Regions from separate parts of the Anaerosinus gibii genome, predicted to be linked through region 2. Evidence: riboswitches for the same ligand, from Rfam matches in the RefSeq annotation. Region 2 holds a riboswitch; the other holds the start of a gene.
The links. A riboswitch is a leader RNA that binds a small molecule or an ion and turns the genes downstream of it on or off. The one in region 2 is predicted to bind cobalamin.

Region 1 (7,629 bases), 1.1 Mb from region 2:
GTCACTCATAGAAATATTTACCGGAGCATTGATTTCAATCGTACTCGTTTTATCTTTACCGGCATCATTCCAAATAGCATTTGTTAAACTATTTCCCCCTTGATATCCACTCGTAATAATATTTAATTTTCCGGCATCAATACTTACATTTTTACCGTTTCCCGCAAAAATCCCTACCGGAGTCCCGATATAGTTTTTAGCTTGCAATTGCAATGTATTCGCACTAGCGTCAATTACAATATCGTTGCCATCATTTGCATAGATATCTGCTAATATATTGTTATCTAAATTCCCCCCTGATTTTTCGAGCCCCAAGTTTATTGTTTTATCCGCATCAAAATGATAATGGCTATTATCATTTGTTACTGCGTTATACTGTACATCGGATGCCGTTCCTGTAATGCTACTTTTATAGTCACCACTATTACTTGTTGCATTTAAATTTACTCTTTTATTCAATGTTTGTGACGATTGGGTCAATCCTTCATCTGCCATGAATTTTAATTGAGCAAGCTCGCCGTTTACAGTATCTGTAGGTATGATTTCAACTGCGTTAAACAAAGAATATTGCTCATCGGTAGAAAAATCTTTCGCATTCCAAACAATCGGCTTCGTACTGCCATCAGTATATACCTGTAATTTATCGCCGGCTTCCAGCCATAGCCGTTTAGTATAGTACTCCGCATCCAGCTTACCAAACCAGCCTTCATACTGACCACTAACAATTTCTTCCCAATTTTTTGGATTTTCTGACATCAAATTAGATACAGTTGTCTTATAAACATGCGCATCCATTCCACTACCTGTCGCAGCTAAATTATAAGTCATTACATAGGCTGTCCCATTCGGCAAAATTTTCAGGTTTCTAAAATCACACTTAACATTTTCCGGTTTTTTTATAGCCTGGGATGTTGTATTTAGCTGCCCATTAGAAATTTTGACGACATCAATTCTTGACTCTGCATTACCTGCCCCATAATTTTGCATCCCACCAATAAACGGGATAAACACTGAATCATTATAAAAACTCAATCGAACCTGATCTGCATTTTTACCTACTCTAGTATAACTATTAAACTCTAAACTGCCATTATCTTTAATATTAAATTGCAATAAATATCCATTGTCATAATTGTCATAGCCCCCTTCCAAATTAACACTTGCAACTAAGTAAAGTTTATCCCCACGTACTGCAATACCTTCACCATGTACCGTAGTCTTTGCGCCATAACCAGCACTACAATTGTCATTAATGCAATTCTTCAAATTAACAGTTAAACTCGGTTGATCTTTTAAAGAGCCTCCTGCAATTTCTGCTACACCAATTTGACCTAAATCATATCCTGTTGCAAATAAATATTTTCCATTAGAAGCGGCTGCATGCATATTAGCAACTGCTTTTATCACTCCAGTCTGATCAGGGTTATTCCAATCCCCATTTACATCCAATACACGATTGGGTTTTAATTCAGTCGTGCTGTAAGTATATTGTCTCAAGACTAGTTTACTTTCACCATTTTCATTGATTGCATATAGCCCAGCATCCCCATTTAACTCTTTAATAACGCCTGCTGATGGATCCGCATCGACATGCGTAGTTACTCTTGATCCTGTAACTTTTCCTACTTGACTATTTGTGTAATCCGAAGAAGCAACTGCCGCTAAATCTGCAGCAAAAACATTCCCAGTCATTAAGCATCCACCTAAAACCATTGCTAAAAGTCTAGCATACTTCTTTTTCGCTATAGGATTTTTCTTTTTGCTTGATATTATTTTTTTCATAAACCCTAAAACACTCCTCTCATTTAAAATTCATATCTAACGGTTGCATAGTAAGTTCTTCCTTGTAAGGGAAACTCTGCATTGATATACCCATCTTCAGTAAAGGCAATAGGACTATAGATTTTTTGTTTAGGTCCTTTATTAAAGATGTCATTACAACCGATATTAATTTGCCAATCCTTCTCTGGTTTCCATTTAACGCCTGTATTGATTACAGTTAAAGAGCTCACCGGTTTCCCCGACAAATAAGCATAATTGCCACCACGAGAATCCCGACTGGTACTAGTAAAATATTCATCTGTATAATGTAATTCACCAAAAATAGATATTTTATTATTCGGTGTATAAGTTAAACGCAAGCTGCTTTCCCATTCTGGCTGATAAGTCATCCATATATCGGTATACGGATAATTAACTGCTGTATTTTTTTTCTGCGCATTTACTTTAGTGTAAGTCGTGCGTAAATCTAAAGAATATTTATTCCACTTAAATTGGCTTTCTAACTCAATACCATGCACTTTAGCTCGGCTATCATTAAAATAAGACCAATAATCAAGACCTGCACGCACTAATTGAAGCATATTATCTGAATCACGCCAAAAATAAGTTAAAGTAGTATTATTATCTGCCCCCAAGGTTTTGCCGTTCCACAAAGCACTAATATCGAACTGCATCCCTTCTTCCGGCAATGGAAAACTTGAACTACTTCCATCTCGTGACGCCGGCAAAATTCCGGCACCATCACCGGCAATTTCATACATATTAAGCAGTCTATAATAAGTACCACCTGTCATGCGAAGACTAAAGCTATCATTAAATTCTTTTTTCAGCGCTAATTGCCAAGTAGCTTTGCCATCCGTCTGACTGTCTTCTTGATGTAACCAATGAAATTTATTACTTTGATTCACTGGGAAACGTTTTCCATCACTAAAGCCTGTAATTTTTGATTGATTATAGCGAATACTTGGAGTCAATATACATGTACCTTCTTTATCCAATGTAATCGCATCTTGAATCTGCATATTAAATAAATCTTGCTCATATCTATTGCGAGTTTGTCCTAATATATTTCCTATAACATCATCACCAAGAACTTTATCCAGTAACGAACCTTTAATGTTTAACTTTTCATGAGAAAAGTTAAATTGATATTCTAACATCTGATTATCATTAATTTGATAATTCCCATCAAGCTGTACATTATATTTATCAGATTGGTAATGACTCCACTCTCTTAGCGGAATATTATTCCATCTAAAATTATTAGGATAATCTAACATATGTTCCGTTCTATATTTTTTATCTTGATGAAGATAGTCGATCATCCAGCCCCATTCCAACTTTTTATATTGCGCCCTATTTTGTAAAAGAATTTCACTATTCTCAAGCTCCTGTTTACGACTTGATGCATAAAAAATATCTTTTGTATCTACTAATGCATTCGTGGCTGCATCGCTAACACTATCTCCCCATAAACTATCAGGTAAATGCCTTTGAATTTTGTTCCAACTTCCTTTAATCACAAAATTATCATCCTGCCATTTGATCATAGCGCTATCTTTTTTATAATCGTTATATCTGCGGTATCTTTCTTTATCCTGCAACGCCTTAAGTTTCTTTTTAGCCGCTTCTAATTCTTCTTTCGAACTTGCTAATGACGTACTTTTATCCGGATCAACAATAGTTGTCCATTCATCAATAATTTTAGGTGTTGTATTTTGCACATATGTATCAATAATTTGATTCTTAACATTATCATCTATAATCCCCGTTTCACTACCATGGTAGTTCCAATCCTCACCTGCAAAATCCCACCAATTAGTCCATCCAGTTTCAGGATATCCAGCAGCAATATATTGATCTTTAATCCCCATGTCAATCATCGTTTGTCTAAAAGTACTCATGGAAGACTTTTGTGCTACATTTTTTGCATTATCTTCTATCGCATGACTTAAGCTTTTATCGCCTGTGCTTCTAATAAATTCTATCCACGCATCAAAATTAGCTTTGTAATAATCTTTATCTGAATCACTCATAGAAATAAGCGGTTTGCCTCCGCTTGTTAACATATCTATCATTTTCGGATTAAAATCATCAACGTCTTCTTGCAACGAATTTATGCTTAACTGAACATCCGATATATTTCTTCCAGCTGCATAATTTTCATATTTAAAATTTTGATCACTGCCATCATGATTAATTCCAATCAGCAAACTACCACTACCTAATGGATTCATTATTTCCAAAGCTGCCCTTGTACCACCATAAGAGGATTTGCCAACTTCTGCCGATATATTAGCCTTGGTGGGTTTCTTCGTTACTATATTGATAACACCACCCATAAAAGTTCCAGCAAAACGAGTTGGTATATAGCCTCGATAAACTTCTATCCGCTCAACATTATCAACAGGAATTGTAGATATATCAACAGCTGCATCTCCACCTAAATTTGATAAAACCCCATCTATAAAAACCCCAACCTGCGCTGCTGTTGAACCTCTAACCGTTACAGTTGTATATTGTCCTTTCCCATTTACTTCACGTACATGTACTCCCGGAACTTTTTTCAAGAGTTCCGGCAATGTTTTCTGCTCACCTTTGTAATCGTCAGGACGAATCACAGTTACTGTGCCTGGCGACAATTTTGATTCCCAATCTGGGCGTTTTGCTTCAACAGTAACAGTATCTAACGTATACTCGTCCAGTTCATTCTCTGTATTTGATATTTTTTCAATATCCTGCTGTGCTTCATCAGCCCAAACCATCCCAGCTGGTGTAACAACTCCCAAAGCTAACGTACAAACTACGCACGCTGCTATATTTTGATAGCGGCGCTTTTTTTTCGTTTTGATTTGATATAACCATTTATTATCCATCTTCCTCAATCTCATCCCTATTTATAAAATTCAATAAAAAAACCTCTGCCATGTTTGACAGAAGTCGTATGAGGGCATAGGAAACAAACCTATACTTCATAATCCCCTTCCCATCGTTCGCAGGTCTAACAGTGATTGTTAAATAGGCAGTTCTTCTGGCTCCAGATCATCGCTTGGCTACGCCTTCCCAAGATTTCTCCCAGTGACATAATGTAGCCTCGCTCCCTATTACAGCGGCGGGACCGCACCGGTTTTCCACCGGACTTCCCTATTAAGTCTTTCGACACCTATTTCTTCGTTATATATTTTTGTATCATTAGTCAACTTATTACAAAATAAGAGTATACTCCTTTTATTTTTATTTATTATAAATTTCTAAATATTTCATCGTTAACATATACCTATTAATTTTGTACACACTTTCGAACAAATTCGTACATCGTATCAGCAAAAGTTTTCACTGGCACCGGAACAAAACTTACATCTTTCGTTTGCTCCACAATAAGCACTCTTTTGGAGCTATACAATTTTAAATTTTTTACTGCATACATTCTTTTATGAAGCTGAAAAATCATCTGCATCTCACTACAAGCTATGATATCTTCCTCCTCCAAATCTTTTCGATAATATTCATTTAGATTGTTAATCACCGCTTTATCCTTATAGATTGCTTTTACAGTAACATGTATTTGATCTTTATCTGCGCTGTCTGGTTGAATCGACTTCACTTCGAAAAAATATTGCGCCAATTCATTTTGAAATACCTCCGTCCAGCGCATTGCTTCTAGCTCCTCTGGTGTAAGTTTTTCCTTCACACTAATTTCCCAATCTATTGCTGAATCTTTATTTGCTTCCATTGCTAAACATACAGAAAAAAACATGTTACACAACAAAATAAAAGCACCCACTAGAAACCATTTTTTCATCACTATTCCTCTTGGCTTTCTCATTTAAATATAAAGTTAGACCTAGAAAATAAAAAGCCTAGGTCTAACTTTTTCCTAATGCTCTTCAACACTCTATATCAACCGCATACGCTCTTTATTTTTTACACTTTTCTGCTAATTCACGGGCTTCACGTGCTAAGCGAATATGTGAAGCAAGGGATTTGGATGCTGACGGTGCAGAAACGCCTGCAGCTTTCAGTTTACCTGCTCCGGTAACCACATCCGGTGCAATAAAGCAAGCTGAGTTCAAATTACCACCATTAAAATCGCTCATGTCGGTAATACTGAATGATTTGCTTGCTGTAACTGTTGCAGTTGGCGTTCCATCAAAAACATCAATTGGCGTTCCTTTAACAAACCATAAGCGATAACCATCCGCATGAATCCCCCATAGATACCCCATAGAATTCACATCAATAATCTTTGTCCAATTGCTTGGTGTTGTTAAATTAGCCAATGTTGTATGATAAACACCACCAACTAAATTACCAAAACTTACATCATAGTGACCAAGGAATAAGTACACATGGTTATCATTCACAATAGAAATATCACGAAAATCACCATTCGTCGTTGGATTGTCAATCGTCACATGGGTAACTCCAGCTTGGGTAAAGTTACTCAAATCAATAATACTGAGCTTCGTTTCCGCATTGCCGCTACCTGCATTCTGCATACCACCCAATGAACAAACATAGAGCTTATTATTATATAAATCCAGTGTAAAGGAATTTTTTCCTGCTGTGACATAGCTATCAAAAGTTAGTTCCCCCAAATCGGTATCAATGTTAAACTTTGCTACAATGCTGTCATAATAAGTTCCGTATCCACTGCCTTTATTGACATAAAACAATGCATACAGCGAAGTACCAACTACAACCATAGCTTCACCATGAAAAACACCATCCGCATAGGGATTCGTAAAATTCGTAAAACTTGTTGGGAAACTATATTCAAAGTCTTGACTATAGTCGGTCCCCATGTTCACAACCGCGATTTTTGATAAATCATATCCTGTTGCATATAGCCAACTACTGCTATAATTTGCTACACCGTGCAAATTTGCCACCGCTGACCAAGTTGGCGTAGCTAAAGGAGCTTGCCAATTGCCCTGTGGTGCAATAATTTGATTTGCTCTTAAGTCCGTAGTGCTATACGTATATTGACGTAAAACCAACCGACTGCTATTTCCTTCAAAAAAATTAAAGAATGCTGGATCACCATTTAAACCTGACCCAATTTTATTCTTTACTGCCGTAAACACCGTTGATGAAGCTGCAGTTCTGTCACCGTGAATTGCTCCGGCGGTTCCTGTAGAATATCCTGCATTTGTCGCTGTATACGCAAATAAATTTTCACTCATGATAAACCTCTCCCTTTTGTTCTTTTATTTTCCTTTTAACACACCTTATCCTAGCTCAACGGCACCACCTCCCTTCAAGTAAAATTAGTTAAAAATTGTATTGCAAAGTTGCGTAGTAAGTACGCCCTTGGATTGGATACTGGATATTTGACGCTTCCCAATTCGGATAAAATGGATTCGTTTGATACATATCATTCGCTTTATTAAGGAGATCATTGACCCCGATGATAATTTGTGTATTCGTATTCGGCTTATACTTCACACCTAAATCCAAAGTCGTCAACGAGGACTGTTCTCCAGCAGCTCCATCATTATAGAGAGAAGTACGCATTCTATCTACATACCGAAGTTGACCAAAAATCCCCCACTGGGTACTCGGACGATAAGTCAGCCGCATCGTTCCTTCCCATTCCGGTTGATAAGTCAGATAACCAGGGAATACACCATTATTTCCCCAATAACCAGCCCCCGGCAATTTACTCAAATCATAGATAACATCTTTCGGCTTCGTATAAGTTCCTTGCAAGTTTAAGTCCCATTTCTTCCAGGATAAATCCGCTTGAATCTCTAAGCCATTCACTTTTGCCGATGCCGCATTGGTATAAACGAAAAAGAAATTATTCCAGGTGCCTAGCTGCAGCATCCGCTTGGAATCACGACC
Region 2 (7,629 bases):
GATTGCCACATCCAGCTATAATCGATAAAGCAATCACAATGGCAAGAATAAAGAGACTTCTATATTTAAACTTTCTCATATAAATCTTTTCCTCTTCTTTTACCTTAAAATAAACTCAGCTTCACGTGGAACATAATTCCAGATGAAGCTGAGAAAACTATCTACGACGAGATAAAATAGTCGATAAGTAATTAACTTTTTTATCTTTCGCTTTTTCTAAATCATGAATAATTTCTTCTTCCGGCAATCCACAACGACTAATCATAACCGCTTTATCCGTTAACTGATTCTCTGTTAAACAATCTACGATTTCAGAGAAATTCTTATATACTTTCATCAAAACTACATTATCAGATACGGCAATTGCCTGTTTTACTTTAGCTTCTTCTGCTGTTGCTGGAATAATCGTTAAAATATCATTACCTTCAACTAGAGGATAACCAAGTTTACTCCCTATCGCGCAAAAAGCTGGTATTCCTGGAATTGTTTCAATTGGATACCCTTCGTTTTCTAACAATCTAAAAACATAAATATATGTACTATAAAACATTGGGTCACCTAAAGTTAAAAAAGCAATCTTTTTACCAGCTTTTAGTAATGCTAAAATTTCATTTTTGTTATTTTCCCACGCTTCAGGTGATTTCTCAAAGTTGACTACCATTGGGAAAACTTGTTTTACAATTTCTACATCATCACGAAGATATGGCCTAGCAATAGAAAGTGCTACACTATCCTCTTTTTTTTCAGTTTTTGGTGCAATAATGATATCGACTTCTTTAATCGCATTGATTGCCTTCACCGTTAATAATTCTGGATCCCCAGGCCCAACGCCGATACCATAAAAAATTCCTGACATTCGTTATCCTCCTAACTTACCTAACCAAATATGCTCTTATAGCATACCACATTATTTGAACATAGCCAACATAGTTCCTGCTGCAACAGCAGTGCCGATTACACCAGCAACATTAGGCCCCATTGCATGCATTAACAAATAATTGGACGGATTCGCCTTTTGACCAACAACTTGACATACTCGCGCTGCCATTGGAACAGCTGAAACGCCCGCTGCACCAACTAATGGATTAATTTTTCCTCCACTTGTCCAGTACATAACTTTACCTAAAAGAACTCCAGCTGCTGTACCAACTGCAAAAGCAAATAAACCTAACCCGATAATTTTTATTGTTTGTATATGTAAGAAATTTTCTGCTGACATCGTAAGTCCAGTTCCTGTCGCTAAGAAAATTGTTACAATATTAATTAAAGAATTCTGCGCTGTATCTGACAATCTGTCTGTTACTCCAGATTCTCTAAATAAATTTCCAAGCATAAGCATACCAATCAATGAAGTAATTGGTGGTAATAATAAACTAATTACAATCGTAGATACTACAGGAAATGCAATACGTTCAAATTTAGTTACTTCACGTAATTGTCCCATCTCCACCGCACGTTCTTTTTCTGTTGTTAAAAGTTTCATAATTGGCGGCTGAATGAGTGGGACTAACGACATATATGAATATGCGGCGACAGCAATTGCGCCTAACAGATGAGGTGCTAATTTAATTGTCATATAAATTGCTGTAGGACCATCCGCCCCACCAATAATCCCAATCGCAGATGCTTCTTGTACAGTAAACCCAAAGAACATTGCACTTGCTAAAGCCGCAAAAACACCAAATTGTGCTGCTGCACCTAGTAATAACATTTTGGGATTTGCAAGAAGCGGCCCAAAATCTGTCATTGCACCTACACCTAAGAAAATCAACGGTGGAAAAATTTCATATTGAATCCCGTAAGAAATCGCCTGCATGACACCAGGCTCAACATCAAAACCAGTCTTAGGTATATTTGCTAAAAGACAGCCAAATGCAATTGGACCTAATAATAATGGCTCAAATTTTTTGCCAAATGCTAAATACAATAAAAGAATACCAACTAAAATCATGATGCCATTGCCTATACTAAACCCGGCATATCCACTATTCGCCCAAACTGACTGCAACGCAATACTAAATGCTTCCATTTATTTATACCTCCTGTAAATAATTCTTTTTACTTTAATAGAGTTAATCGTGTATCTCTTTTATCGAGGTAATTCTCACGTCGCGATACCCATACGCCATAATTGCTGTGGTGATAACTGCAACCAACTCTTTTTCCTGTAATTTATCTGGTAAATCATCTTCAGAAACAACAACTGTCGCTGGCTGCATAGGTGCAGTCGAAATAATTTTTTCCGTGTTTTTTTTCTTCGTCGGATCAATAAAATGAATAAACTTAATCATACATCCAAGCAACCATAAAACACCGAATACAATGGTCATGTTAATTAACATGATTAAAAAGGGATTTGTTGTTACTGGTTCTCCATTCATAAAAACCCCACCTTTCTTCGTATTTTGTATACATATTAAACGTATCAAAAAATACCCTATAAGTAGAAATACTATATAAAAGTGGATTTTCCTTGTCGTTTTAGTAGAAATTATTAAATATCTTACAAATCCCAAGGATTTAACACTTGAAAAAATTTTTTATAAGTGAACTTTATCAACAGTTCGTCTCATAACTAAAGTCTTTAACTAGATTAAATATATGAAAAGATATGCACCCTTAATGCATATCTTTTCATATATTTTAATATTTTATTATTTCAAAGCTTCAAGAGCATGTTCTACATAAATTGCTTGAATTGCCACGTTACGTCCAATTCCACCAAATTGAACTTTAGTTTTATAACCATCCTTTTCAATCATAGATTTCCAAGAATCTTCTTCATCACCAGCCATATCATTATTGGCATGATCACCAGACACTACCATCAATGGCATAAATACTGCAGATTTATATCCACGTTCTTTAAACATCGCATACATGTCTTCAAAATTTGGATGGTCAACTTCTTCAACAACACCAATTAAAACAGACATTTTTTCAGCATCAAATGCAGCTTGTAATGTTTTATAAGTGTTGCCAAATGACTTGTTATTATCACGCGGCGAGCCATGCCCCATGAAAATGACAGCTTCATCTTTTTCTAAAGCTGGGAATTGTGTTGCTAAAGCAGTAGCCACAATTGCATAATCTTTTTCGTCAGTCATCAAAGGTTTTCCCACGGAAACTTTAGCAAACTCCTTTTCAAATTTGCTAACTGTTCCTAAAACTTTTCCTTCGTATTCTTCTCCATGAATCAAATGCGTTGGCTGAATTAAAATATCTTCATAGCCTTCTGCTTTTAATTCTTTTAATGTTGTTTCTAAATCATTTACTTTAATTCCTTGGTTTTCTAACATACGTTTCATTACTATTTTAGATGTAAACGCTCTTCTAAACTCACGATCAGGGAAAGCCTTCTTTAATGCATTTTCAATCCCTTCAATATCATTTTGTCTAGCTTCCTCAAAAGTAGTACCAAAACTTACAACAACTAAAGCTTTTTTACTATTTGCCTGTGCAACAGAAGCTCCCGTCATAAATACCGCTGAAACAGAAAAAACAACTGCCATTACTCCACATAATAAAGTTTTCATAAAATCCTCCCATATTTTCATCTTTAGAAAAATAAAAACCTTTTCTACTTCGCATAGAAAAGGTTCATCATATTCAGTAATAAATATAAGACTGACGAATCCCCCTCCCTATCGCTCGTAGGTATAACGGTGATGTTAAACAGGCAGTTCTCCTGGCTCTAGTTCATCGCTCACTCAGCCTTCCCAGAATTATTTCCAGTGACATTTTTGAGTTTGCTCCCTATTACAGTGGCGGGACCGCGTTGGCATTCAACCAACTTCCCTATTAAGTCCTTGCGGACACCTGTTTCTTTTATTTAATTTTACAATTGAATCGATTCGTGTCCAATAATACCATTAATGAATACCACTGTCAATAAAGACTATAACAATTTCTTAATTTTTCCTATGTAAATCTCTTGTACCTCTTTATTTTCACAAATTCCATGCGGATAAACTTCCACCTCATACCCCGCCTGTTTTAATCTATTTTTCCATGAACTTTTATCATCAGTCAGCAATTCCTGTTCTACATGTCCACCCGCAATAAATAATAATGGCATGAGAATAATTCTCCTGCCTTTAGACTTTACCGCCAAACGCTCTACTATATGCTCAAGACTAAAACATTCCTCCATTAACCCAATAAATACAGGAAGCTTGATTTTATTAAATGTTGATTGCAATAATTTATATTCTTGTAAGCACCGATTTTTTACACCATGCCCCATGAAAACAAATTCACAATCATCGAAATTCTTAAACTGCTTTTGTAGTGCACGGGCTAATAAAGTATAATTCACTTCATTTTCGCTTGCAGTTCCAACATACATTAATGGTTTTCCAATTTTTAAACTATTAAAAATCTGCCTCATTTTTTCTGCAACTTTAACAATTTTCTCTTCATACTCTTTTCCTGTCGCCAAATTTGTTGGCTGTATAACAACATCTAAAATACCTGCTTGTGCAAAGTCTTCTAAACATTCCTGAACACTTTTAACAGTAATTCCTTTGTTGTTAAGGTTTTTAGAAATAAATACTGAAGTAAAAGCGTTTTTGACAACTGCATCTGAAAAATTCAATTCTACTTGTTTAACAAAATCATTCAATAATGAATGTGCGTTTAAATTTGCAGATCCAAAACTTGTAATTAAAATTCCTTTTTTCTTTTCCATTTCAAATTCCTTTATGATAATAAAATAACAAAAAGCCCTCTAACCTATGTGTTAAAGGACTTCTATCTCATAAATGGTGATCCACCCGCGACTCGAACGCGGGACACCCTGATTAAAAGTCAGGTGCTCTACCGACTGAGCTAGTGGATCAAAATGGCTGGGGCAGCTGGACTCGAACCAACGCATGCGGGAGTCAAAGTCCCGTGCCTTACCAACTTGGCTATGCCCCAGTATTTTATGGGGTGACTAGTGGGTCTCGAACCCACGAATACCGGAGCCACAATCCGGCGTGTTAACCGCTTCACCATAGCCACCATAAAAACTGCTGTAAACCGTCATTTATTATAACAAAGCAATAACTTTATGTCAACTTCTTTATAAATAAATGGTGACCCTGGCAGGACTCGAACCTGCGACCCTTTGATTCGTAGTCAAATACTCTAATCCAACTGAGCTACAGAGTCACGTGCTTTACTTGTAATATTATATATATAAACAAATAGATTGTCAACATAATTTTTAAAGATATTTCAATAATTTTTAAAATGATTTATTTTGCTAAAATTTCTACACCATCATCAGTAATTAAAACAGTGTGTTCCCACTGTGCAGATAGCGAGTGATCTTTTGTATAAACAGTCCAATCATCATTTTTATCTATATAAACAGCATATTTTCCTGTATTAATCATTGGTTCAACCGTTAATACCATACCTGGGACAAGAAGCATTCCTGTTCCAGCTTCACCAACATGAGGTACAAATGGTTCTTCGTGGAATTTCTTTCCAATTCCATGTCCTCCTAAATCCGTTACTACTGAATAACCATGCGCATGCGCATGTAATTGTACAGCTGCACCAATATCTCCCAAAAATCCCCATGGACGAATAGCTTCAATTCCTTTTATCATACATTCACGTGCTACACGAACCAATTTTTCAGCCTCTTCACTTACATTGCCAATCATAAACATTCTCGATGCATCCGCATAATATCCATTGTAAATCGTTGTGATATCCACGTTGACAATATCACCATCTTTTAAAATTGTATCTTTAGATGGAATTCCGTGACATACAACATCATTAATTGAAACACAAATACTCTTTGGATATCCTTCATAATTTAAGCAAGCCGGAATGCCTCCTTGTGAAACAATATATTCATGAGCCAATTGGTTTAGCATCTCTGTATCAACGCCAACTTTCATATGCTCTGCAACTAAATCTAATGCTGCATCATTAATGACCGCACTTTTTTTTATTCCTTCAATATCGGTTGGTGTCTTTATAATTGTATGAGGTGGGCGAATTTGACCTTTATAAAAATCCAGTTTTATACTCATTATCTTTTCATCAAATTCCAAGTGACATTTTTTGTATTTTTTCCCACTTCCACACCAACATTGCGAATTTCTATCCATGTATTTATCCCTCTTTCCGTCTTTTACAATGTAATTATTATATACCGTAAGTAGAAAAAACAAAAGGCTTGCTTTTATTCTATGCAATTTAGAATTTATTTTACATTTAATCTTTTTTTGAAAAATGGCAAACAAAAAATTAAATTGCCATGTTCATCAGGATAACTAAGCCTCGGTAAATAAACTCTTACCATGCTACCTACCAAAAAAGCGGAAATCACCGTACCTTCCCGAATACCACGAATTTCGCCAAAGTAAATCAAAGATAACGTAAGCGCTATAATTACAAGTGAAACATCAAAAGCGATTTTTGTATAACCAAAATTAAACTTCCACTGCATTGCAATCGCATTTACTAAGCCTTCGCCTGACATCATAACTACATTGCCAATTACCTGCAACGTGACTCCTAATCCCAACAAAGCGCAGCCAATAAACAATAATAATAATTTAAATAAGTAATTTTCTGGCTGTATCAGAGAAAATAAAAGCATCGCCAGATCTATAAAACAACTAAAAATTAGCGTCATTGGAATCTGCAAAAATTGAATGTACTGAAACTGCCGTCGTAAAATAAATATTTGCCCTATAATAAAAAGCATATTAACAATGAATGTAAAACCACCTAAAGTAATCGGATAACGAAAGCTTAAGATATAAGGTACACTTGAAATCGGCGATGTTCCCAAGAAACTTTGAATAATTAAAGCAATGCCTAATGCCATAAAGAAAATTCCACATATAAACAAACAATATCGTTTTAAAACGGTCACTTTGTTTCACCTTCTTTAATTTCTAAACTATATAAAAACAAAACCCTCATCAAAGATGAGGGTAATATTTCTTAGTATGGTGGGCGATAACAGGATCGAACTGCTGACATCCTGCTTGTAAGGCAGGCGCTCTCCCAGCTGAGCTAATCGCCCATATAAAATTGGTGACGCGTACGGGATTCGAACCCGTGAAGCCGCCGTGAAAGGGCGGTGTCTTAACCACTTGACCAACGCGCCATGGCTCCTTGAGTAGGACTCGAACCTACGACCGATCGGTTAACAGCCGATTGCTCTACCAACTGAGCTATCAAGGAAGGAACATTTATTATTATAGCGGATTATTTTAAATAATGCAAGTACTTTTTTTATTTTTTTTGCAGGTTTTATAAATTTTTTTCCGAATTCTATCTAATACTAGCTTTAAACGCTAAATAACATCTAAAGGAGTCTTTATTTCATGGATCCAAGAATAGAAAAATTGGCTCATCAATTAATTCACTACTCAACAAGATTGCAAAAAGGTGAAAAAATCCTCATTGAAGTATTCGACGATGCACATCCACTTGCAAAAGCATTGATTAAAGAAGTATACAAAGTAGGTGCACTTCCTTTCCTAACCGTCAAAAGCAATGTCTTACAAAGAGAACTATTGCTAGGTGCAAGCAGAGAGCAACTCGACTTTATCGCCTCTTATGAATCTATACGTATGCGTGACATGAATGCCTATCTCGGTATACGCGCAA

Region 1: linked by a shared signal. The riboswitch ahead of P3F81_RS03400 (TonB-dependent receptor) and the one ahead of P3F81_RS08720 (sirohydrochlorin cobaltochelatase) in region 2 are both predicted to bind cobalamin.

The regions. Positions count from the first base shown of each region.
Region 1 covers NZ_CP120678.1:725,369-732,997, reverse strand. The annotation lists gene P3F81_RS03405 (autotransporter outer membrane beta-barrel domain-containing protein) at 1-1,782, opposite strand, end outside; gene P3F81_RS03400 (TonB-dependent receptor) at 1,806-4,658, opposite strand; cobalamin riboswitch at 4,787-4,964, opposite strand; gene P3F81_RS03395 (hypothetical protein) at 5,063-5,584, opposite strand; gene P3F81_RS03390 (hypothetical protein) at 5,700-6,968, opposite strand; gene P3F81_RS03385 (TonB-dependent receptor) at 7,057-7,629, opposite strand, start outside.
Region 2 covers NZ_CP120678.1:1,835,065-1,842,693, forward strand. The annotation lists gene P3F81_RS08700 (ABC transporter substrate-binding protein) at 1-79, opposite strand, end outside; gene cobI (precorrin-2 C(20)-methyltransferase) at 158-856, opposite strand; gene P3F81_RS08710 (sodium ion-translocating decarboxylase subunit beta) at 908-2,029, opposite strand; gene P3F81_RS08715 (OadG family protein) at 2,073-2,381, opposite strand; gene P3F81_RS08720 (sirohydrochlorin cobaltochelatase) at 2,655-3,536, opposite strand; cobalamin riboswitch at 3,662-3,838, opposite strand; gene P3F81_RS08725 (sirohydrochlorin cobaltochelatase) at 3,899-4,690, opposite strand; tRNA gene P3F81_RS08730 (tRNA-Lys) at 4,765-4,840, opposite strand; tRNA gene P3F81_RS08735 (tRNA-Gln) at 4,845-4,920, opposite strand; tRNA gene P3F81_RS08740 (tRNA-His) at 4,929-5,004, opposite strand; tRNA gene P3F81_RS08745 (tRNA-Arg) at 5,077-5,154, opposite strand; gene map (type I methionyl aminopeptidase) at 5,241-6,113, opposite strand; gene P3F81_RS08755 (YczE/YyaS/YitT family protein) at 6,209-6,886, opposite strand; tRNA gene P3F81_RS08760 (tRNA-Val) at 6,964-7,039, opposite strand; tRNA gene P3F81_RS08765 (tRNA-Glu) at 7,049-7,123, opposite strand; tRNA gene P3F81_RS08770 (tRNA-Asn) at 7,125-7,200, opposite strand; gene P3F81_RS08775 (aminopeptidase) at 7,344-7,629, shown strand, end outside.